DNA from 3 places in the Exiguobacterium sp. s102 genome. Region 1 is predicted to be linked to each of the others. Evidence: riboswitches for the same ligand, from Rfam matches in the RefSeq annotation. Region 1 holds a riboswitch; each other region holds the start of a gene.
The links. A riboswitch is a leader RNA that binds a small molecule or an ion and turns the genes downstream of it on or off. The one in region 1 is predicted to bind thiamine pyrophosphate.
Positions count from the first base shown of each region.

Region 1 (7,473 bases):
AAAAGCAATCGCGGCAGAAAAAGCGGCACGTGAACGTGAAGCACGGATTGAAAAAGAGCGCAAAGCACAAGAAGCACGAGAAGCAAAAGCCCGTGCTGAAGCTCAAGCAGCACAAGCAGCAGCCGATCAGGCAGCGGCAGAAAAGGCAGCAGTTGAGCAAGCTGCAGCAGAAAAAGCGGCAGCCGAGCAAGCTGCAAAACAAGCAGCGCGTCAAAAAGCAACAACGAATTCAACAAAACAATCAACGCCGACACCAGCGCCTGTAACACCAAAACCAGCACCAGTAGCACCGAATCCAGCTCCGGCTCCAGCTGCATCTTCAGCATTGTTCATTCATCCGACAAGTGGTGCGACTACACAAGGATACGGCTCAGCAAGTGGTGAAAATGGGTATGGATTCCATAATGGAATCGACTTTGGTGCACCGGTTGGAACACCAATTGTCGCAGCAGCAACAGGAACTGTCATTACGGCTTCTAGTAGTGGTCCTTACGGAAATCACATCATGATTGCTCACCAATTGAACGGAAAAACGTATACGACGGTTTACGCGCACATGAGTTCATTGAATGCGCGTGCAGGACAACGTGTCAGCCAGGGACAACAAATCGGTGCACTTGGTAGCACGGGTAACTCGACTGGACCACACCTACACTTCGAAATTCATGTCGGTGGGTATATCTACAGCGGAACAGGCCCTGCAAATAGTGTTAATCCTATGTCAATGTTATAAAATCGTAAAAGAACCTCTACATTGTAGAGGTTCTTTTTTATACAGTTTGAATAATTAGTTGTTATATTACAAAATAACGTTTTCATTTGAAATGTAAATGAAATTTTTCTGAAACTATTACGGTGCTATAATCAATTTCAGATAGTTTCACTACGGAACAGGACTTCAAAAATCGAATTCATACATAAGCGAGGAACTCACATATGCTAAAAAAGTTATTTTCTACCGTACTATTAGGGACGTTATTATTGACGAACACCCCAATCACTCAAGCGGCTACAATCAAAGAAAAGAAAGCAGATAATGCAGCTGAACAACGTAAACTAGAAAAATCAATCAAAAAACAAGAATCTAAAATTTCAAAAGAGCAACGTCAAATCAATGCGATTGATGCAGCAATCAATGAAAATATTTTTCGTGTCTCAGAAAAAAATAAACAGATTCGTCAGTTGAATGAACGAATTGAAGAGCTTGAGGCAGACATTATCCATTATGAAGAAATGTTAAAACGCCAGGAAGAGCTGTTAGGAGACCGCCTTCGTGTGCTTCAAGAAAATGATGGGAATTCGATTAAATGGGAAGAAGTCATTTTTGGTTCGAAAGATCTTGGCGATCTCTTTAGTCGTGTGATGGCAGGGAAAAAAATTGCTGAACAAGATGACAAGATGATTTCTGCTTACCTTGAAACGCAAAAAAAATTAGCTGATGCTAAAGCGACGCTTGTGGATAAAAAGGAAGAGCGAGTGAAAGAAAAAGAAGCCCTTTTGGTTCAAAAAAAGGAACTCAAACAGCAAATGAAAGCACGTAGTGCAACCTTAAAAAAATTACGTCAAGGTAAAACAAAATTTACGACAAAACTTCTGAATGCGAAAGAACTTCAAGCGACATTAGAAGCGCAAGAACGTGCGATTGCGGCAGCAAAGGCAGCAGCTAAAGCAGCAGCGGAAAAGGCAGCAGCTGAAAAAGCGGCAGCGGAAAAGGCGGCGGAGGTGGCGGAAAAAAACAACGCCGGGACGTCTAAGAAGGTCGTAAGTGCTACGCCAGTCGCTAGTGTTCCGAGTGGTTCGGCGCAGTTCGTTCGCCCTGCGTCAGGAAGTGTTTCACAAGGATTCGGACCAGCGAGTGGTGCGAATGGGTATACTTTCCATAATGGTGTCGACTTTAGAGGGTCAGTCGGATCATCAATCGTCGCAGCAGCTTCAGGAACGGTCATCACAGCAGGAAGCGGTGGACCGTACGGAAATCACGTGATGATTTCACATTTCTTGAATGGGAAAGTGTATACAACAGTTTACGCGCATATGAATTCATTATCAGTTCATGCTGGACAAACGGTCTCGCAAGGGCAACAAATCGGTACGCTCGGAAATACGGGAAACTCGACGGGCGCACATCTTCATTTTGAATTGCATATTGGTGGTTACCAATACAGTGCGACAGGACCAGCTAACACAGTTAATCCATTAGCATACTTATAAAAACGAGCTTCGGCTCGTTTTTTTTATGGCGCTATGCTACAGTGAAAGAGAAATTTAAATCATGAGCAACTAGGGGAGCTGGAGGAATCTGGCTGAGAGGAAAACCATTCTGTTTTCGACCCTATCACCTGATCTGGATAATACCAGCGTAGGAAAGTTGAGATTGAAGACATGAATAAGTGACCACACTCGTTGGTTTTTCATGGCGTCGTCTGCTTTTTTACAGCGGACGGCGCTTTTTTTCGTTCCGCTTTCTCCTTGTGCTCTCATAGAAAGTGAGGTCTATCGATGAAACATGTACTGACGATTGCTGGATCAGACTCTAGTGGTGGAGCTGGAATTCAAGCCGACTTAAAAACTTTTTCTGCTCTTGGGGTTTACGGTATGAGTGTAATTACTGCTATCACAGCGCAAAATACGTTAGGCGTACAAGCAGTTGAAGATGTATCACCAACGCTTGTCGAAGCCCAGTTGAACTCGATTTTTAGCGATATTCGTGTAGATGCCGTTAAAATTGGGATGGTCTCGAATGAAAAAACGATTCAAGTCATTGCCAAATGTTTGAAACATTATCAGGGACCAGTCGTCTTAGACCCCGTGATGGTCGCAAAAGGGGGGCATGCGCTGTTAAGGAAATATGCTGAACAAGCATTAATGGAGCATTTAATGCCGCTTGCAACCTTGACGACCCCGAATATTCCGGAAATGGAACGCATGTTAGGGCAAGCGATTTCGACAATTGATGAAATGAAGCTGGCGACGACGGAATTCGCACAAAAACGAGATATCGCTATCCTGTTAAAAGGCGGTCATCTTGAAAGTACGGATGCCTCGGATATTTTATACACGGAAGGGATGCATCATCTGTTTCAGGAGGCACGATTAAAACGCCAGCATACACATGGTACTGGATGTACATTGTCTTCCGCGATTGCGGCACGTCTTGCGCTGGGAGATTCCCTGAAGGATAGCGTGATTTATGCTAAACGGTACGTAACTGAAGCAATCCGGCATGGATTTGCCTTAGGGAACGGAATCGGACCGACACATCACTTTTATGACATTTGGAGGGAAACGGATGCTTACAACCATTCATGATAAAAAACCATTAATTCATCATTTAACGAATGCGGTCACGATTAATGAGTGTGCCAATATGACCCTTGCGCTCGGGGGTTCACCTGTCATGGCGGAAGATATCCTAGAAGTCGAGGAAATGGTTGGACATGCAGATGCTGTCGTTATCAATATCGGGACATTGAACGCAGCTTCACGAGCGTCGCAATTGTTGGCAGGTCAAACGGCTAACCGATTGAAGAAACCGATTATTTTAGATCCAGTCGGAATGGGGGCGACGACACTTCGGACACAATTCACGAAAGAGTTACTCGAAGCAATTCATTTTACGGTCATTAAGGGGAACGTCTCTGAAATCAAGACGCTCATCGGTCAAGTCGGACGTTCAAAAGGAGTCGATGTCGCTTCCGGAGAGACATTAGATTTTCAAGTCGTCCATGAGTTTGCTGGACGGCTCGGGACGACTCTCGTCGTAACGGGACCGGTTGATTTCATTACAGACGGCAAGCGACAAGTAAAACTAACCGTAGGAACGCCACGACTCGGACACATTACAGGGACAGGTTGCATGACGGCATCGCTCATCGGAACCCTACTTGGAGCAGGGTATGATGCATTCGAAGCAGCGACCTATGGGACGTATTTAATGGGAAAAGCGGGTGAAGTCGCAGATGAAGCAGCGGGACTTGGTGATTTCCGGATGGGGTTGTTCAACGCAATCAGCTTGACTACAGAAGAAAGTTTGAAAGGGGTATTGACCAGTGGAGAATGATTACACGGTTTATGCGGTAACAGATCGGCGCTTTCACCCGGACGTTGCCTTGATTGATGCGGTCGAAGCAGCAATAAAAGGTGGCGCGACGATGGTCCAGCTTCGTGAAAAGCAGGCGCAAGGGAAAGAATTTCTCGAACAAGCGAGTGACTTGAAGAAAATGATGTCTCGTTACGGCGTCCCACTCATCATCAATGACCGGATTGATATCGCACAAATCGTCGGTGCAGGTCTGCATATCGGGCAAGAGGACATCCCTTTGAAGGAAGCACGTAAGCTGTTACCGGAAGCCACGATTGGGGTTTCTGTTTCAACCGTTGAACAGGCAATCGAAGCAGAGCAAGACGGGGCAACTTATCTTGGCGTAGGGTCGCTCTATCCAACGGCGACAAAAGACGATGCGAGTCAGATGACAAACGAAACACTCCGGGCGATTCGCCGGGCTGTTTCCCTTCCTCTCGTCGGGATTGGTGGAATCACACATCATGTGGTGCCCGACTTATTCGAGATGCTTGAAGGATATGCCGTCGTCTCTGCCTTATTCGCAGCACCAGATATTGAACGTGCGGCACGAGAGTTCAAAGAGGCGGTTCAGACTGCGCGTCAAATAGTATCAGACCGGGTATAATCACTGAAGAGGTGATGTACGTGAAATGGCAAGTCATTCGCTTTCGGGGAGGCTGGATTCGGTATCGAATCGAACCACAAATCATTCGAATCGACAACCGTGGAAAGTATCATTTAGGTTGGAAATTGTTTCCCTATCCGAATCGTTATGCATTTGAATTGGCGGTTTTGTTAAAAAACAAACACCAACAACGATATAAACGGCCGCTGTTGATTAAAACGGCATCCATCGCTACGGAAATCTGGGGCCATACACACCTGGATTTATTTTATCGAGTGATGTTACAAGTACCGTTACCACGCTTCCTATCGAATCGATATAAGGAGCGATTGCGAAATACAAGTATCATCGATATCGGTGTACGGGCTGTCGATACTAATCGAATCGTTTGGGATATCGGGAATCGATTAGGGGGATGGGCAGTTTTTCGTACAATCCAAAAAAAACATCGGAAATGAATCTTCACCTCGCGAATCATCGTAGTCATCTTACTTGCATTTGTTGTTTTAGGATGGTGCAATAGTTTGGAGGAGAGGTGAAGACAGTGGAGGCACCACGCTGTGAGACGATTGCGATCGATAAAAAACGTGCGACTGAAATTGGTCATGCCGTTGAGAAAATCCCGACGCTTGAGATTGGGAAATTGTTTAAAGTGTTATCGGACGCAACGCGTCTACGAATCGCTTATGCATTGACGGTCGAGCGAGAACTTTGTGTTTGTGACGTATCGGCATCAGTTGATTGTTCGATTGCGACGGCTTCGCATCACTTAAGAACGTTATTGAAACAAGGTCTCGTCAAATATCGTAAAGAAGGAAAAGTTGTCTATTATTCACTTGATGACCATCATGTCTCGTCGTTAGTTCATTTGGCAATGGAGCATGTGAATGAAGGAAAGGCTTCTTCTTGAGAAAAATATAAAAAACGCACCGCAGTCCGATAAAGAACTGCGGTGCGTTTTTTAGCTTTTTCACGAAGCTAATCGTATGAAACAACAGATTATTTGATTCGATGGAAGAACGTGATGGTCACACTGATGAGTAGAAAGGCTAAAATGGATAGACTAAAGCACATCCGTTTATAGGATGCTGTCACGAGCGCCGTATTTTCGAGTTCTTGATCTAATTCGGTATACAATTGATCTTTAACTTGAGCAAGATCTTCAAGAATGGTCTGCGTGGTCTGCGTCGATTGTTTCGCTAAAGCGGTAGCTGCCTGTGAACCGTTTGTTTCATAAAGGCTGAAAACGGTTTCGATTTCTTTTTCCCATGCATTGTTACGGACCAATAAATCTTTAATCGGTACAGGTGTTTCGTTCGAAGCATTGAGCACACGGCGTAAATCATGAATTTTGGTCGTGCAGAAGTAGTATTGTTCAATGTAGCGGTCGTCTTCATAGAGCAATAGGCCGCGAACGGCATTTGCCCGATCCCGATTGTATTCGACGAGTTGGTCGACCTGTTTAATCATCGGGATGTTATGGGCGTGCATCTCTTCTGTCATTTTTGAAATGGTACGATAACCTGTCAAGGCATAGATGAGAGGAATCGAAGCGAACAAACTGACTAAAAGAATGAGAGAAATGCGGTAGCGCCAAAGTTTATTCATGCAATCATTCCTTCGTAAGCTAACTGGTAATGTCATTAGCTTAACCACTAATTCCCAAAAAGTGAAGAGTTATCTATTTTTTAGGGGAACATCTTTTGGTTACGGGGATCCAATCGTTTTATATTTTGAGATGAAACCTGAAGCGATACCAAACGTAGACGTATATGATGGGTCAGCCTTTGTTTACAAAAAACAACCCACCTCATGACAGGGGGGTGTCGTTTCATCGTGTGCGGTTCATTTAAAAAGAGTAGGAATGTTCTTTGTAATTTCCGAAGACGGTATGAATCTCAGAGAAGGTGACGAAGGCATTAGGTTCGACAGAAGAAACAATTTCCTGAAGACGAACGATTTCATTATTCTGTACGACGACATAAACCATCTTCTTTGTCCGGTTGGAATAGCCACCGCGCGCATCGAGAATCGTGACACCACGACCAAGTTCTTTTGTGATGACGTCGTTGATTTCATCTGCTTTTTCACAAATGATAATACATTGTTTAGAAGCAGAGTAAAAACTATAGACCGTTTGCAACGCCTTGGCGCGAACGAAGCTCATAATTAATGCATACATAACATGTTTTAAGTCGAAGACTAGCCAAACTAAGATATAGATCACTAAATCCTGCATTAAAAAAATACGCGGGAGCGGCCAGTTATGAAAGCGGGCATAAAAGAACTTTCCGAGGATGTCGAGTCCACCTGTCGAAGCGCCGCCAAAGAAGATTAATGCCATTGCGAGTCCGGAAACTAACCCTGCAAAAATGGAGGCGACGAGAGGATCGTTTAATGACTCAGGAACCACTTGTGTTGGAATCCAATCAATTAAAAATGAAGAAATAAGGACGATAATTCCTGAAAGTAGCATGAATCGTTTTCTTAAGAAGCGAAAACCAAGTAAGAAAAGCGGGATATTCAAGACAAGTTGGGTCAGTCCGATAGGCGTATTGAACAACTCTTGGAAAATAAGTGTGATTCCCATGATGCCGCCAGATCCAATGTCATTTGGAGATAATAAAAGGCTGATATAAAGGGAGTAAAGAAGTGTACCGATTAAAAGGAAACTGATTTTTTCTGTTCGTTTTTTCTTGCTCGTTTGTTTAGTCTTCATTGTGATTGATGAGAAATCCTCATGCTCCTCCTTTGTAAAGTATCTGCCTGCAAGAGTACGCCTATA
Region 1 is NZ_JACSML010000004.1:114,358-121,830, reverse strand. Features, by position in the region: gene KNQ02_RS11670 (murein hydrolase activator EnvC family protein) at 1-733, shown strand, start outside; gene KNQ02_RS11665 (murein hydrolase activator EnvC family protein) at 937-2,211, shown strand; TPP riboswitch at 2,273-2,383, shown strand; gene thiD (bifunctional hydroxymethylpyrimidine kinase/phosphomethylpyrimidine kinase) at 2,500-3,309, shown strand; gene thiM (hydroxyethylthiazole kinase) at 3,290-4,060, shown strand; gene thiE (thiamine phosphate synthase) at 4,050-4,688, shown strand; gene KNQ02_RS11645 (hypothetical protein) at 4,703-5,146, shown strand; gene KNQ02_RS11640 (ArsR/SmtB family transcription factor) at 5,224-5,598, shown strand; gene KNQ02_RS11635 (CHASE3 domain-containing protein) at 5,688-6,296, opposite strand; gene KNQ02_RS11630 (YitT family protein) at 6,538-7,407, opposite strand.

Region 2 (7,473 bases), on a different contig from region 1:
GCGATCCGATGAAGACGAATGCCATCGTAGCAATTCGGAAGCCAAAGACAGTTGATTTACTTTTCTTGATGAATTCAATGTTCGTTTCACCGTAGTAGTAGCTACCGACAATTGAACTGAAAGCGAACAAGAAGACACTGATTGCGATAAAGGCTGGTGCGACGGCACCGAGTTGCTCAGAAAGCGCATTTTGTAACATGGCGATACCTTCACCATTACCGGCAGCGTAGCTGTCACTGAGTAAGATGATTGTCGCTGTTGCTGTACAGACGATCAACGTATCAAGGAAAACACCAAGTGTTTGTAAGAATCCTTGTTTTGCTGGGTGAGAAACTTCAGCGGCAGCAGCAGCGTTCGGAGCAGAACCCATACCGGCTTCGTTCGAGAAGAGACCACGTTTAACACCGAGCGAGATTGCAGCACCGACAGATCCACCAACAGCCTGATCGATACCGAATGCACTCTTAAAGATCATTGCGAAAACCCCTGGAAGTTCAGTGATGTTCGTGATGACAACAAAGATGGCAGCAATCAAGTAGAGTGACGCCATGATTGGTACAACGATTGCTGAAACTTTCGCGACACGGTGGACACCACCGAAGATGACGAGACCTGTAAGAACGACTAAGATTCCACCGACGATCATTTTGTCGATTCCAAAGGCGTTGTCAAAAGCAGCGGCAATCGTGTTCGATTGAACCGAGTTAAAAATAAGACCAAATGTGACGGCGATTAAGATTGCAAAAATGATTCCGAGGACGCGGTTGTTCAATCCTTTTGCGATGTAGTAAGCAGGACCACCGCGGTAAGCGTTATTGCCTGTATCACGTACTTTATACACTTGAGCAAGCGTACTTTCAATAAGGGCTGTTGCTCCACCAAGGAGGGCGACCATCCACATCCAGAAGACCGCTCCGGGTCCACCAAGTGTAACAGCGATCGTAACACCGGCCAAATTCCCTGTACCGATTCGAGTCGCGGCACCGATGAAGAATGATTGAAGGGATGTAATACTCTGACCTTCATCATCTGTTGTCTTTTCATTTTTATCGAGTGTGACACGGAACATCTCTTTCAAGTAACGGAATTGGATGAACTTCGTTTTAATGGTGAAGTAGATGCCGACTCCGATTAAAGCGGCGATTAAGATATAAGACCATAAGATGTTGTTGGCGAAATCGACGCCCGATTGTACAGCTTGTTGAAATGCATCCATGTGATAGTTCCTCCCAAAGTGTTTTTGCTAAAAACTGATAATAGCTATAAGTTGAATTATACGAATTTTCAGACAACTTGCAAGCTTTTTTTCGAAACTTTCTTTTAAAATATTTAAAATATATTTTTTCGGGTTCAGAAAAACAGATCGTCATCAAAGCATTTTTAATTTAAAAAACCACCGCACTTAATGAAGCAGCGGTGGTGAAATGATGCGTTTTTTGATTAGTGATCGACTGCCAACAATTTTTCATAGAAGTCATCAATTTGACTGACGAGCTGTTCTCGTTCTGAGAATAATGTCGTGAGGACTTCATAATCATGTGTCGCCGCGAGTGATGTATCGAGTAAAGCCACCTCATCCTCTAGCTGTTGAATCTGCTGTTCGAGTTCGCCTGCATTTAAAGCCGGATGTTTCCCGGCTACCGGCGTCCGGGTAGCGCGGGGCGTGGGTGCCGCTGATTCGACGATTGACCGGGCATGTCGTTTTTCGGCAGCATATTGGTAAGAACCGTGAAAGATTTCTGTCGTGTCATCTAGCCAATAGGTTTTCGAGAAGAGTCGGTTCAAGAAATAACGGTCGTGCGATACGGCAATCAGCGTTCCGTCAAAGTGCTCGAGTGCTTCTTCAAGCGCCTCGCGGGATTCAATGTCGAGGTGATTCGTCGGTTCGTCAAGAATCAGGACATTAAGCGGCGAATGGACAAGAATCGCGAGCATCAAGCGCATCTTTTCCCCGCCGCTTAACGCAGTAATCGGTAAGAAGACACGTGGACCGAAAAAGAGGAAACGGGCCAACAGGGAGCGAGCTGTTCCTTCGTCCGCCGAAACGTGTGAGCGGAAGTAATCGATCAGTCGCTCTTCACCCGGCATATCGACGTGTTGCGATAAAAATCCGACCTGATTTGACGGACCACGCGTGACACGTCCGTTCGTCGGCTGGAGTTGTCCAAGTAAGACACGTAATAACGTCGTTTTCCCACTTCCGTTCGCACCGACGATTCCAATCCGGTCACGTGCCGCGGCTTCGAAATCGAGCGACGCGAACAACTTCCGGCCGGCGACGGAAAGCGTGACATCCTCAAGACGGTAAACGATTTGACTGAGTTGCCCTTGCGACGAAAAGCGGATGTCAGGCACCGCTTTTTCCAGGAGCGGCCGTTTGAGTCGCTCAATCCGTTCGAGTGCCCGTTCCATGGCTTTTGCTTTTCGGAACAGTTTTTCGCTTGGCGGAGAGGCTTCATTTGCCCACTGGCGCAAGCGCCGAATCGCATCCTTCATCTGTTTGATTTTCTTTTGTTGTTCCGTGTAGGCGTGGAATTGTTCGAGGAGCAGGCGTTCTTTCGCGACCGTGTACGCCGAATAATTTCCTGGGTAGATTGTCAGTTCACCATCTTCAAGTTCAGCGATCAAGTTGACACTTGCGTCAAGAAACACGCGATCATGCGAGACGATGATGACAGCGCCCGGATAACTGTTTAAAAATTGTTCGAGCCATTCGATTGCTGCGAGATCGAGGTGATTCGTCGGTTCGTCGAGAATCAACAAGTCTGGTTCCACCAGCAGCATCCGGCCGAGGCAGATTTTCGTTTGTTCGCCACCACTTAATTGAGAAAAGGGACGTGTCAGCAAGGCATCGAGGTGGAGTCCGTTAATCATGCGCTGGATTTTCGAGTCGAGCAGGTAACCGTCCTGTTGTTCGAATTGTTCGGTCACACGCGTATACTCATTTAGCACATCGTCCAGGTGGTCAGCACTTGCCATTTGTTGTTCAAGCTGATGCATCGTCGTCCGTAAGGCGACGATTTGGGCAAATGCGGTCCAGAGAACATCAAGGCCCGTCAATTCTTCTGCGAACTGTGGAATTTGAGCCAAATAACCGATGGAAAGTCCTTTTTTGAGATAAAGGGTTCCGCTGTCCGCTGTTTCGAGTTGCGCGATTAAACGCAGTAACGTGGTTTTTCCGGTTCCGTTTCGACCGATCAATCCGATGCGGTCAGCTTGCTTAAGATAGAGCGAGACATCGGTTAAGACGGATGCTCCCCCAAATTGTTTTGTCAGGTGTTGGATGTCGCAAATCATGATCAGTAACTTCCTTTCATGCGCATCAAAAAACGGAGAACGCAAATAGCGCTCTCCGTTTACCGTAAAAGGTGCGCTTTGCTTTATTTTTCAGATGGATGTTCCTAAGAAAAGGGCAGACTCGTCCTTTAGAACGCCATTTCATGAAAAATCGCGCGCAACAGATAAAGTTGTTCCATCAACCATTGCTTACACGCAGCAAAACCCATCTTTTACACCACCTTTTCGTTTCGATAAAGTTAGTTTACCATGTTTTGAACTGAAAATGAAATCGTTTTCAGTTACTTGAACAGTCCGGAAATCGAGTTAAAGAACTTACTTAAGCCGTCAAACAGTTTTGCAAAAAATCCTTTCGTTTCTTCGGAGGTCGCGAACGCGTGGATATCTTGCCCGGCACCCTTTAATCCGGTCTCGATTTGTCCCCAGTTCAAGTCAGCTTTCTCCATTTGACTGAACAATGACGTCAACCGCTCCATTTGGGCGTCCGACAACTGGATGTTGTTATTTTGAATGACTTGGATGATGACATTCTCGATATCGACTTTGGTTTTCGGCTTTTGTTTGGCGATCTCTGCTTTGATTTCATTCATCAGTTCGGCGACTTTGTCCGTCCCGACCGTTTTTCCGACATCGGAAGTGACCGATAACTCTTGTTGGGCTAAATCTTTTCGTTCATCCGTCAATTTAATGCCGGTCTCAGCCGACGTTTGATCGTATGCTTTCATGATCCCCGTCAAAGCAGAGGTCCCGGTGACTTTATAAGGGGAAGTGATTGTGATGTCGGCGTCCGTTACGCCTGCAGTGACGAGCGCGTTCAAGTACATGTCTTTTGTTACCCAGGTAATGTTTTCGATCGCGACAGATAAACCGTCGCCTTTTTCAGCGAGTTCGATTTTTGCGGAAGAGTACATATTGCCGCCGAGTTGCGATTGGGGAACGTTTTTCCCTAAATATTTTTCTTCATCCGCTGCCGTGGCGATGACGGGCGTAATGCCTTCCGGCGCATTCAATCGGGCGAGTACCCAGGCTTTATCCTTTGCCCCGAGCGATTCACCAAGCGTGATGATTGTTTTATCGACGACTTGCTCTGCTGAAGCAGCAGTCGGTAGAAGTAAACTTGTCGCTAAAAGCGTCGTGGTCATGATTTTTGTTGCTTTATTCATAGTATAAATCCTCCGAGTATAGTAGGTAGTATCAGGTGCTAATTTCATTGTAAGTGACGTCTTCCAGAACGGAATCGGTCTTGAGGCGGAATGAACCGCCCACCTCGTGTCCCTAATCCTATACTACATTTCATTTAAAATCCTGATCATGTGACTGAAAAAATGATATAGTGAAGAGGAATTAAATAATGACCACTAGGGGAGTCGGTAGGCCGACTGAGACGACGAAGACGTTCGGACCCTTTGAACCTGATTAAGTTTGGACTTACGGAGGGAAGTGGCGTGAATATCTCTCTTGTTGTCTCTTCACGTCATGCCCTGTTCGTAGGGTGTGGCGTTTTTTGATTCAACAAAAGGGGGAATTAGGTTGAAATTCAGTCAAGAAATTCGGCAAGCCGCAAAAACATATTGGGACAGCAGTTTTTCCCATCCATTCGTCACAGGCATTGGTGACGGGACGTTACCGCTCGAAAAATTTCGACATTATGTCATGCAGGATGCGTATTACTTAAAACATTTCGCAAAAATTCAAGCCCGGGCCGCCTCAAAGGCAACGGATTTTGCGACGATCGCGGAACTCGCGGAACATGCGACATCGACCTATGCGGCTGAGCTATCACTCCATCAATCGTTTTTTGAACCGCTCGCTATTACGGAAGCGGATTTAGCAGCGTTCGAACCGGCACCGACTGCGTATGCCTATGTCTCACATATGCATCATGCGAGCGAGGGGACACTCGGGGAAACGATTGCAGCGATTTTACCGTGTTACTGGCTTTATTATGAAGTCGGACAACAACTGTTGACGAAGTCACCGGCGTCACCGATTTATCAACAGTGGATTGCAACATACAGCTCGGAATGGTTCGAACGGGTCGTCTTTGAACAGGTCGACCGGCTGGATGCTTTGGCGGCGCAAGCGACTGAAGCAGAACGGGAACGGATGAAACACCATTTCGTCAGAAGCTGTTATTACGAATTGATGTTTTGGGAAATGGGCTGGACGGAAGAAACGTTTGAACGTCTCTTTACACAAGTTACGCGTCAACCAAAAGTAACGAAACGATAAGTACAGCTTTAGCCGCTGTTGATCAGCGCGATCAGACGGCAGACTGCACAAAACCTGAGCAATTTTCAGCTTTCGTAAAGAAAGTCATGGCAATCGCTCAGGTTTTTTTGTTGGTGGATTACAGGCATGATGAAAATTCTGGTAAGGAAATCAGCTGTACCGTTCAATCAAATCGTTTAATTGTTGTTTGACGGCGTTTCGGTCCATCAAATCGTGGTTCGATAAGGATAGCTTCGTCATCGTCTCATCCGCACCCGCCATCTCACTGAAGAGCGAACCTAAGTCGTGGGCACGACGGTCGATTTGCAAGACGATGTCGATGCCGGTACGGTCTTGGAGCATGATGAGTTCGACTTCATCGAGTTTATGGGCGAAGTACGTATTGCGTGCCGAATACTCGAGTTCCTGGGCGATCGGTAAATCCTTCCGGTAACGCCCGGGAAGTTTTTCCGTGTCCGCTTTCTTGAGTCGGAAGCCAAGTTCTTCCATCGCTTCTAAGATAACGGATTGGAGGTCATTGGCTTGGACGATGATGGCGTCCCGGTCTGACGGATCGACCGCCTGGGCGATATCGAGACCCGTTTCAATCCATGACTTCGATTGACTGACCGAGAGCGGCGTATTGAATGGTACTTGAAGCGTAAACGGAATTTCGCGTTCGACACCTGCTTCAATCGTAAAGGCGGCTTCGTTTAGCGAAAAACGATCGAGTGTGAACGTCGTAAATGTCGTGCTGTCCCTGACTTCTTCTTTATATTGTGTATTAAACGCTAAATAAATCCGATCGATTTCTTGGTCGACATTGCCGCCTTTAATATGGACGGTTCCGTGAATCTGTCCGCCTGGCTCACAGCGTTCGCTGTCGAGTCGTGTATCGACTGTGGCGGCACCGATTCCGATTTGTGATAAAAGTTTTTTGAACATCGTTCGTTCCTCCTTTAATGATGAAGCTACCTTACTTGTCGAATAGGGTGGAATTTGCTACAGTTTCGAAAGAACAATCAGAAAAGGACGGGACTACAGTGGAATTACACCAAGTAAAAGAATTACTCACTCAAAAGCTCGAGGCTGCTGCTCTCGTGCATGCAACGATTAGTGGTCCGCGCCAAAAGTCGAATGATCTTCGAAGAATCAAACTAAAACCGATTCTATTGAAAGATACGTATGCAATCCAGTTAGAGTTTCAATATGAACGGATAATTAAACACGAAAATTTGTCGGTTGATGAATTTTTAGAACGACTCGACGGATTGATGGAGGAATTCCGTCAATTTTTATTCCGTTTCGAGACGGAAGAAGTTCAGTTCCAGTTATCCAAAAAAATGAAAGTATCGTTAAAAACAACGCAACAGTCACCCCTGCAAGCAGAACTGTCGCATAACCGTAAAAAAAGTCATCTCCTTGAAGATGGTGTCGTCGTTCCGTTTTTAGTCCGACTCGGTGTCATGACGGAAGACGGACAAGTCAAACGGCAAAAGTACGATAAATTTAAACAAATCAATCGGTTCCTGGAGTTCGTCGAAGATAGTATTTCCGCGTTACCGACAGACCGAACGTTACGGATTCTTGATTTCGGTTGTGGAAAATCGTACTTGACGTTTGCCTTGTATCATTATTTAAGTGTCGTCAAAGGCTTCGACTTGAAAGTGACCGGACTTGATCTCAAAAAAGAAGTCATCGAAGAATGTACAGCGATTGCGCGCGATCTCGACTATACGAATCTCGAGTTTCGTGTCGGGGACGTCCATGATTATAACGAAGATACAGAGGTTGACTTAATGGTGACGCTTCATGCCTGTGACGTCGCAACGGATGTTGCACTTGCCCGCGCCGTTGATTGGAATGCGTCTGTCATCTTAAGTGTCCCGTGTTGTCAAAAAGAACTCAATCGTCAACTCGACTGTTCACCACTCGACGTCATGTTGCAACACGGGCTGATTCAAG
Region 2 is NZ_JACSML010000002.1:319,928-327,400, forward strand. Features, by position in the region: gene KNQ02_RS06690 (alanine/glycine:cation symporter family protein) at 1-1,216, opposite strand, end outside; gene abc-f (ribosomal protection-like ABC-F family protein) at 1,441-3,297, opposite strand; gene KNQ02_RS06700 (DUF1002 domain-containing protein) at 3,579-4,460, opposite strand; TPP riboswitch at 4,648-4,753, shown strand; gene tenA (thiaminase II) at 4,828-5,529, shown strand; gene KNQ02_RS06710 (sporulation protein) at 5,680-6,453, opposite strand; gene KNQ02_RS06715 (class I SAM-dependent methyltransferase) at 6,552-7,473, shown strand, end outside.
Region 2: it holds a riboswitch for thiamine pyrophosphate, as region 1 does, so the genes downstream of both, tenA (thiaminase II) here and thiD (bifunctional hydroxymethylpyrimidine kinase/phosphomethylpyrimidine kinase) in region 1, are expected to answer to the same signal.

Region 3 (7,473 bases), on a different contig from region 1:
AGATGACGTATCGATCGTCCACTTGCCGTCGACTTGTTTTAATTGCAGATCGATGACACCGACATTTTTCCCTTGCGTGTTCGCCATGACGACCGGTTTTCCGTTAATCAGTCCTTTTTCGGCATCGACGTTCGGTAACTTATTGAATGCCGAGTCAGCTGCCGGGAACTTTCCGTGCTGGTGACCGGTCATCAAGACATCGATGTCGGCCAGTTTCGATAAGGCATACCCGACGTTCTCATCGCCGTCTTTTTGGTCGATCGTATCCCCGATTCCGGAGTGGGCCAGCGCAACGACGACGTCCGCACCAGCGTCTTTTAGTTTTTTCGCCGTCGCTTTAGCGACCGGGATGATGGCTTCCGCCGTCACTTTACCGGTCAAGTTCCCCGCGTCCCACGCCATGATTTGTGGTGTGACGACACCGAAGACGCCGACTTTGATTGTTTTCGGTTGATTGTTTTGATCCATCACTTGCCGTTCAATGATTTGATAGTCTTTTCCGTCTTCATTGTATTCCGCGACGATTGGTTGTTTCGTCACGGCGTCGAGGACGTTCGAGTTGACGAACTTGATTGAACCGCTTGAAGCACTCATCGCTGACTTCAGGAAGTCGAGTCCGAAGTTGAACTCATGGTTACCGAGCGTGACGGCGTCGTAACCGAGGTATTCCATTAATTCATACATCGGGTGTTTGCCTTTGTTGCCTTGATCGTACTGATTTTTGACATAATCCCCGAACGGCGTGCCTTGGAGTGTGTCCCCGTTATCGAACAGGAAGCTGTTCGTTTCGCCGACGACGTTTTGTTGCTGTTTGATGACTGTCGCTGCTTTGACGAGACCGATCGACTCATCTTGCGCGTCTTTGAAGTAATCATAATTCATCGAGTTTGTATGTAAATCTGTTGTTTCTAGAAAACGTAGTTTGACGACACTGTCATCTGCTGCGAGTGTTTTGACTTGGATGACGGGTGCTAACATCGGTGCGATCAACGTGGTAGCGATAATAATTTTTGTAGCCTGTTTCATCTGGTTTCCCCCTAAGATATAAATGACTGCTCAATTAATTTAACACGCTTTGATTGTAGCTTATAGCCTCTTTGAATAGGTCGGACATCCGTCTTATTTAACCTTCTTAACTAATTCCACAAATTGGCTTTACATTAACCTTGAACCTTTACAAATTTACTTGTAAAAAAGAAAACCGCTCCCCGAACTTACGGGAAACGGTTTTCACCCTTCATCTATCACCATGATGCTGTCGTTTGATTGCGTAACCGATGAAACCGGCAATCAGTGCCAGTACCGTCGCATAGAGAATCGTCGTCACCGTCACCGTCTCTTGACTGAACCGGACGAGAGCCTCGTCCTGCCATAAGAGTGCAAACGATGTCCCCGTCAGCGAACAGATGAACCAGCTAATCAAACCGGTCGCAACAGCGAAAACGACGGGATCGTATATTTTCTTAAAGGCCCGGATGCTGACAAGGAGATAGACGACGAACGGGACAATCAGAAACAGCCAAAACGGGAACGGCTTATCCTGTTCGACTTGATCAGCGGCCGCCGCAAGGACGACATTTCGTGCCGTTCCGTAATCGACTGCGTCAAGCGTCAAACGCGTATTCGATAAATCGGGACGTTCTCCCCCGATGACAGTCAACAGTTGATTCGTGACGCGCTCGGCGTCGATTCGGTTGACGACGTCCTCCATCGATCGTTTCAACCGCGTCACGTCGGTTTCCCCGTTCAAAAACGTCACCGGGACATTTAATCTTGCACCAAGGACATTTGCCTTGTAGGTCACTTGACTGCCGTGCATCAAATCATACCAGCCGTCACTGCCTGCGTTTAAACTCGAAACAGTCAACCACGTCCGGGTCGAGGCGTCCCCCTCATATTTCGCTTCATCCGTCACCGTAAAGAACAGTTGTGCACTACTTGCGACCATCAGGATAATGATCGCAGCACGGGAGGCGGCTGACATACCGGACAGTTGTCGTGGATAAAACGCGAGATAAAACAGACCTGTCAAAAAGAGTAAAATGAAGATTCCGTTCCAGACGGTCGCTTGATCAATTGTCAGCACATCAATCCCGAGTGCTGTGTTGAACGTAAATGCAAACAAGACGAAACTCGCCGCTAAAAAGCTGATTGTTCGAATCGTCCAGGTCACACGCGTTGCGCCGATCCGTAAAACTAAGAATAAGATTAGGAATAGACCGATTCCGAAAATCGATAAGAATGGACTGCCATATTCGGCGCGGAAGGATAGCGGTTCCAAGACTTGATTGAGATCGATTCCGAAAACCGACAAGATGTTCCCCGTATCATTTGCGCCAATCAGTTGATTCGTCAATCCCTCTTTGACGGCTTCCGGCAACGTGACAGCCATTCCGCTGATGAAAAACAGGAGGAACACGAGGGTCAATTCCAATGTCGTCCACGAGACGTCCGTGTCCTGCATCAGTTCGACGAACGCCTGATAATCGGCAGACTTCTCGATTTGTTGGACGAGAACGGTCATGACACCGAACAGGACGAGAAAACCAATACAAGCGAGTCCTATACCAAACAAGATATTGCGTAACATATGCGAGCGTTCCTTTCGCTGTTGCCTCCGCTCCATAAAAGCGCCTCCCCTTGACTAGATTGTTTGTATAGTTATTCCTGTTCCAGGTGATTTGAAAACGAATCTTCTGCAGTAAATACAAAAAGTAGCCCGTTCATGACGAACGGGCTACTTCCCAGACGCCGAACTCCGATTGGCAGGAACGCTTACTTTACGATTTTTTTCACGTCCGACTGCCCCACCTGAGCTAAACCAAAATGTTCCCGAAGCGTAGTCCCTTGATAGGCTTCTCTAAACAACCCTCTTTTTTGCAGTTCAGGAACGATCAGGTCTACAAAATCCTCTAAGCTTGACGGGAGTGACGGCGGCATCAGATTAAATCCGTCTGCGATACCCATTTCAAACCACAGCTCCATCTGATCGACGATTTCTTCCGGTGTACCTATCAGTGTCAGGTGTCCCCCACCAGCTGCCAGATAACCTAACAGTTCTCTTAGCGTAGGCTTTGTATCATCGATGATTTCAAGAATCGTTTTATAGCGTCCGACCGGTCCTGAAAACGCATCGACAGGCGGTAAGGACGGCACCGCTTTGTCAAGATCCCAATCAGAACAGTCCTGTTGCAAAAAGAAACTCAGTTGCTTCAAGGCATTCGCGACCGGTAATTTCTCATCCAGTTCGGCTTTCTTCGCCAGCGCCTCTTCCCGGGTTCGACCGACGTATGTAACCAATCCTGGAAAGATTTTAATCTGCCGCTCCGGTGACTCACTTTCTTTGATTTGTGTCTGTAGACTTTCCCGGAATGCTTTCGCTTGCTTTACATTCCACGACACCGAATAGACGGCATCCGCGTGCTTTGATGCAAGTGCAATCCCTTGGGCAGATGCACCCGCCTGCATCGCCACCGGCTTCCCTTGAGGACTACGCGGTGTAGACGAAGGACCTTTTACGTTGAAGTAGGTCCCGCTATGATGGATCGGTTGAATCTTTTCAGGATCAATTAACCGGTTGTCCGTCCGGCTCGAAAGGAAATCAGCTCGATCCCAGGATAAAAATAATTTTTCCATTACAGATGCAAATTCATCCGCCTTTTGATACCGTTCGTCCCTTGCAGGGAGCGCATCCATACTATGGTTTAACGCTTCCCAGTCCGTCATCGACGTCACCAGGTTCCAGCCGACACGCCCGTTCGTCACGTGATCAAGGCTTAACAGTTGTCTCGCCGCTGTATACGGATTTGAAAACGTACTCGATATCGTTGAAACTAACCCGATATGGCGGGTTACTTGAGAAATAGCGGTTAAATTGATTACAGGATCGAGCCAAAAGGCCGGTAGTTCAGTTGCGTTTGCAGCAGGAAAAGATTGATTGTCAGCAAAAAATACAGCATCCAGGCAGCCCGCTTCCGCTAGTTGAGCCAATCGCTGATAATAACCGCTCTCCCCGATTTCTTCAATCGCAGAATCCGGCATTAACCATGCCGCTTGATGATGGCCACAGCCGTACAATAAAACACCGATGTTTAACTGCTTCGTTTTCGTCATCTTTAGGTCCCTGACTCCTTTCTCCTGAGCGCTGACATCAGTTCATCGTCAATCCGCCATCTACGGTTAGATTTTGACCGGTAATGCCAGAGGCTGCTTCTGACGCTAAAAAGGCGACCAATTGCGCAACCTCTTCCGGCGTCGTCACTCTTTTTAACGGAGTTGATTGGGCAATCAATTCGAATACTTCAGCGGTCGTCACAGCACTGGCATCCGTCACTTTTAACAAGCCGCCGGAGACGACATTCACGTTTATGCCGTACTGTCCTAGCTCTGATGCAAGATTACGCGTAAAGCCGATCAACCCTGCTTTTGCCGTCGTATATTCGTGATAGGGAACTACCGGGTTTTGATACAGATTCGTGCCGATGCTGATGATGGTGCCGTTATTTCGTTCAATGAATTGCGGCAGAACACTTTGCACGACGTGGAACGCTGCTTTCAACGTGCCATCCAACTGTTTTTGATAATCTTCCCATTCCAAATCGATGAATGATTTTTGAGCGCGCGGATCGAACTTAAAATCGACTAAGGCATTATTGATTACGACATCGATTTGTCCGTAATGAGCTGTCGCTGACTGCATCAATGTCTCGACGTCTTCTCGCTTCGTGACATCCGCATACAGGGCAATGGCATGTTCTGCACCGAGCTCATTTACGAGTTCCTCTGCCGCATCCTTGCTCTTATAATAATTAATCACAACTTTAAACCCATTGTTCACCAATACTCTTGCAATCGTCGCGCCAAGTCCCCGACTGCTTCCCGTCACTACTACCGTTCTGTTCACTGTCTTCCACTCCTTCATCGTCTTTTGCAACTTAAATAGCGAAGTCGTAAACAAAAAAAGCGCAACTCTCCAAAAGGAAAGTTGCGCACGTCTAAATAATCACATAGCAAAAAACCGACAGACTGGTCTTCGCTGGTTTATTAGAGTCTACACTTCCCTACGCTAGTACGAACTAGTTCAGGTTCAAAGGGTTTGAGTATCTACTCATCTCAGTTTAGCAACACCCCTAGTGATTCTATTCAAGTTACCTTCACTTTAGCGGTCTTAGAAATATCTGTCAATAATGACAAGACAGTTTTATCGGTGTCTCTTCTGATTACGAACGAAAGCCTTGCCTCCGTCGACCGGAAGCAAGGCTCTTTTGAATTGCCATGATTTTTTTCTCTGTTATACGCCTTCGTACGCAAGCTCCATGATGTTCCGAAGTTCCGTCACGAGCGGCATTTTTGGATTCGCTGTCGTACATTGATCTTCGAATGCATCGACGGCCATCTTGTCGAGTTTTGCTTCAAAGTCGGCTTTTTTGATGCCTTGGGCTTTGAATGACATTTTGATGTTCAACTGTTGTCCGAGTTCTGTGATCGCTTGGATTAGTGATTCGACACCTTGTTCCGTTGTCGCTGCCGGTAGTCCGAGATAACGCGCGATTTCTGCGTACCGTTCATCAGCGATAAATGATTCATATTTCGGGAACGAAGCGAGTTTCGTCGGTTTCGCTGCATTGTAGCGGATGACGTGTGGCATCAGAATCGCATTCGTCCGACCGTGTGGCGTGTGGAACTCCCCACCGATTTTGTGCGCGATCGAGTGGTTAATCCCGAGGAAGGCATTGGCAAACGCCATTCCGGCCATCGTTGACGCATTGTGAACTTTTTCGCGTGCTTCGGCATCGTCACCATTCGCATAAGCGCGTGGCAAGTAGTCGAAGATCATCTTGATCGCTTTTAGCGCCAGTCCATCCGTATAGTCGTTCGCGAGGACGGAGACGAAGGCCTCTGTCGCATGTGTCAAGACGTCCATTCCGGTGTCTGCCGTGATTGATGCCGGGACCGTCATGACGAATTCCGGATCGATGATTGCGACGTCTGGTGTTAATGCATAGTCAGCAATCGGATACTTGACGTTTTTCTCTTTGTCCGTGATGACGGTAAACGGTGTGACTTCAGATCCTGTTCCGGACGTCGTCGGAATCGCGACGAACTTCGCTTTGTTACCGAGCGCCGGGAATTTATAGGCCCGTTTCCGGATATCGAGGAACTTTTGACGTAAGTTCGAGAACGTTTCGTTCGGTTGCTCGTAGAAGAGCCACATGCCTTTCGCTGCATCCATCGCTGATCCGCCACCGAGGGCGATGATCAAGTCCGGTTTGAAGTCGCGCATCGCTTGCGCTCCTGTCTGAACCGTTGCAACCGATGGATCCGGTTCGACTTGGTCGAAGATCCGGTAGCTGACGCCTGCCGGTAAGTTGCGGATGACTTTATCCGCGTAGCCGAACTCGACCATCGCTTGATCGGTGACGATCAACGCACGTGAGACATCTTGAATCGATTTCAAGTATTGGACTGAATTTTTTTCAAAGAAAATCTTTTCCGGTACTTTGAACCACTGCATGTTCACGCGTCGTCTCGCCACCTTCTTGACATTGAGTAGATGTTTCGCCGTTACGTTTTCAGAGACGGAGTTTTTCCCGTAAGAGCCGCAACCGAGTGTCAGTGATGGTGTCAATTCGTTATACAGATCACCAATCCCACCGTGTGCTGACGGGCTGTTGACGAGAATCCGGCAGGCTTTCATCCGCATTCCGAATGCCGTCATCAAGTCGTCATTCGTCGTGTGGATGACTGCCGTATGACCGAGGCCACCGATTTCAAGCATCCGTTCGGCGACATGGAACGCATCTTCCGTTGACTGGACGCTATACGCACCAAGGACAGGGCTTAGTTTTTCGTGTGAGAGTGGTTCTTCTGAGCCGACTTTTTCAAGTTCTGCGACGAGCATGACGGTGTTGCTCGGAACGTCGATGCCGGCTTTTGCTGCGATCCAGGTTGCCGGTTTCCCGACGATGTCGGCATTGACGGCACATGTATCGGTTTTGATGACGAGCGCTTCGAGACGTTTTTTCTCATCTGCTGTACAGAAGTAGCAACCGAGTGCTTCCATCTCCGCCCGGACTTCCGCGTAGATTTCCTGATCGATGATGACCGCTTGCTCCGATGCACAAATCATGCCGTTATCAAACGTTTTGGAGAGGACAAGGTCACTGACGGCACGTTTGATTTTTGCTGTTTTTTCGATGTAGCACGGGACGTTCCCCGGTCCGACACCGAGTGCCGGTTTTCCTGTTGAATAGGCTGATTTGACCATGCCGGCTCCGCCGGTCGCAAGGACCATCGCGATATCCGTGTGGTTCATCAAGACTTTTGTTGCTTCGAGTGACGGTTGTTCGACCCACTGGATACAGTCACGCGGTGCGCCGGCTTTGACAGCCGCGTCACGTAACGTTTTCGCTGCTTCGAGTGAGCAGTTTTGCGCTGACGGGTGGAAGGCGAACACAATCGGGTTTCGTGTTT
Region 3 is NZ_JACSML010000002.1:601,110-608,582, reverse strand. Features, by position in the region: gene KNQ02_RS08105 (bifunctional 2',3'-cyclic-nucleotide 2'-phosphodiesterase/3'-nucleotidase) at 1-1,026, opposite strand, end outside; gene KNQ02_RS08100 (hypothetical protein) at 1,238-2,626, opposite strand; gene KNQ02_RS08095 (LLM class flavin-dependent oxidoreductase) at 2,776-4,113, opposite strand; gene KNQ02_RS08090 (3-oxoacyl-ACP reductase) at 4,151-4,921, opposite strand; TPP riboswitch at 5,041-5,141, opposite strand; gene adhE (bifunctional acetaldehyde-CoA/alcohol dehydrogenase) at 5,291-7,473, opposite strand, start outside.
Region 3: it holds a riboswitch for thiamine pyrophosphate, as region 1 does, so the genes downstream of both, KNQ02_RS08090 (3-oxoacyl-ACP reductase) here and thiD (bifunctional hydroxymethylpyrimidine kinase/phosphomethylpyrimidine kinase) in region 1, are expected to answer to the same signal.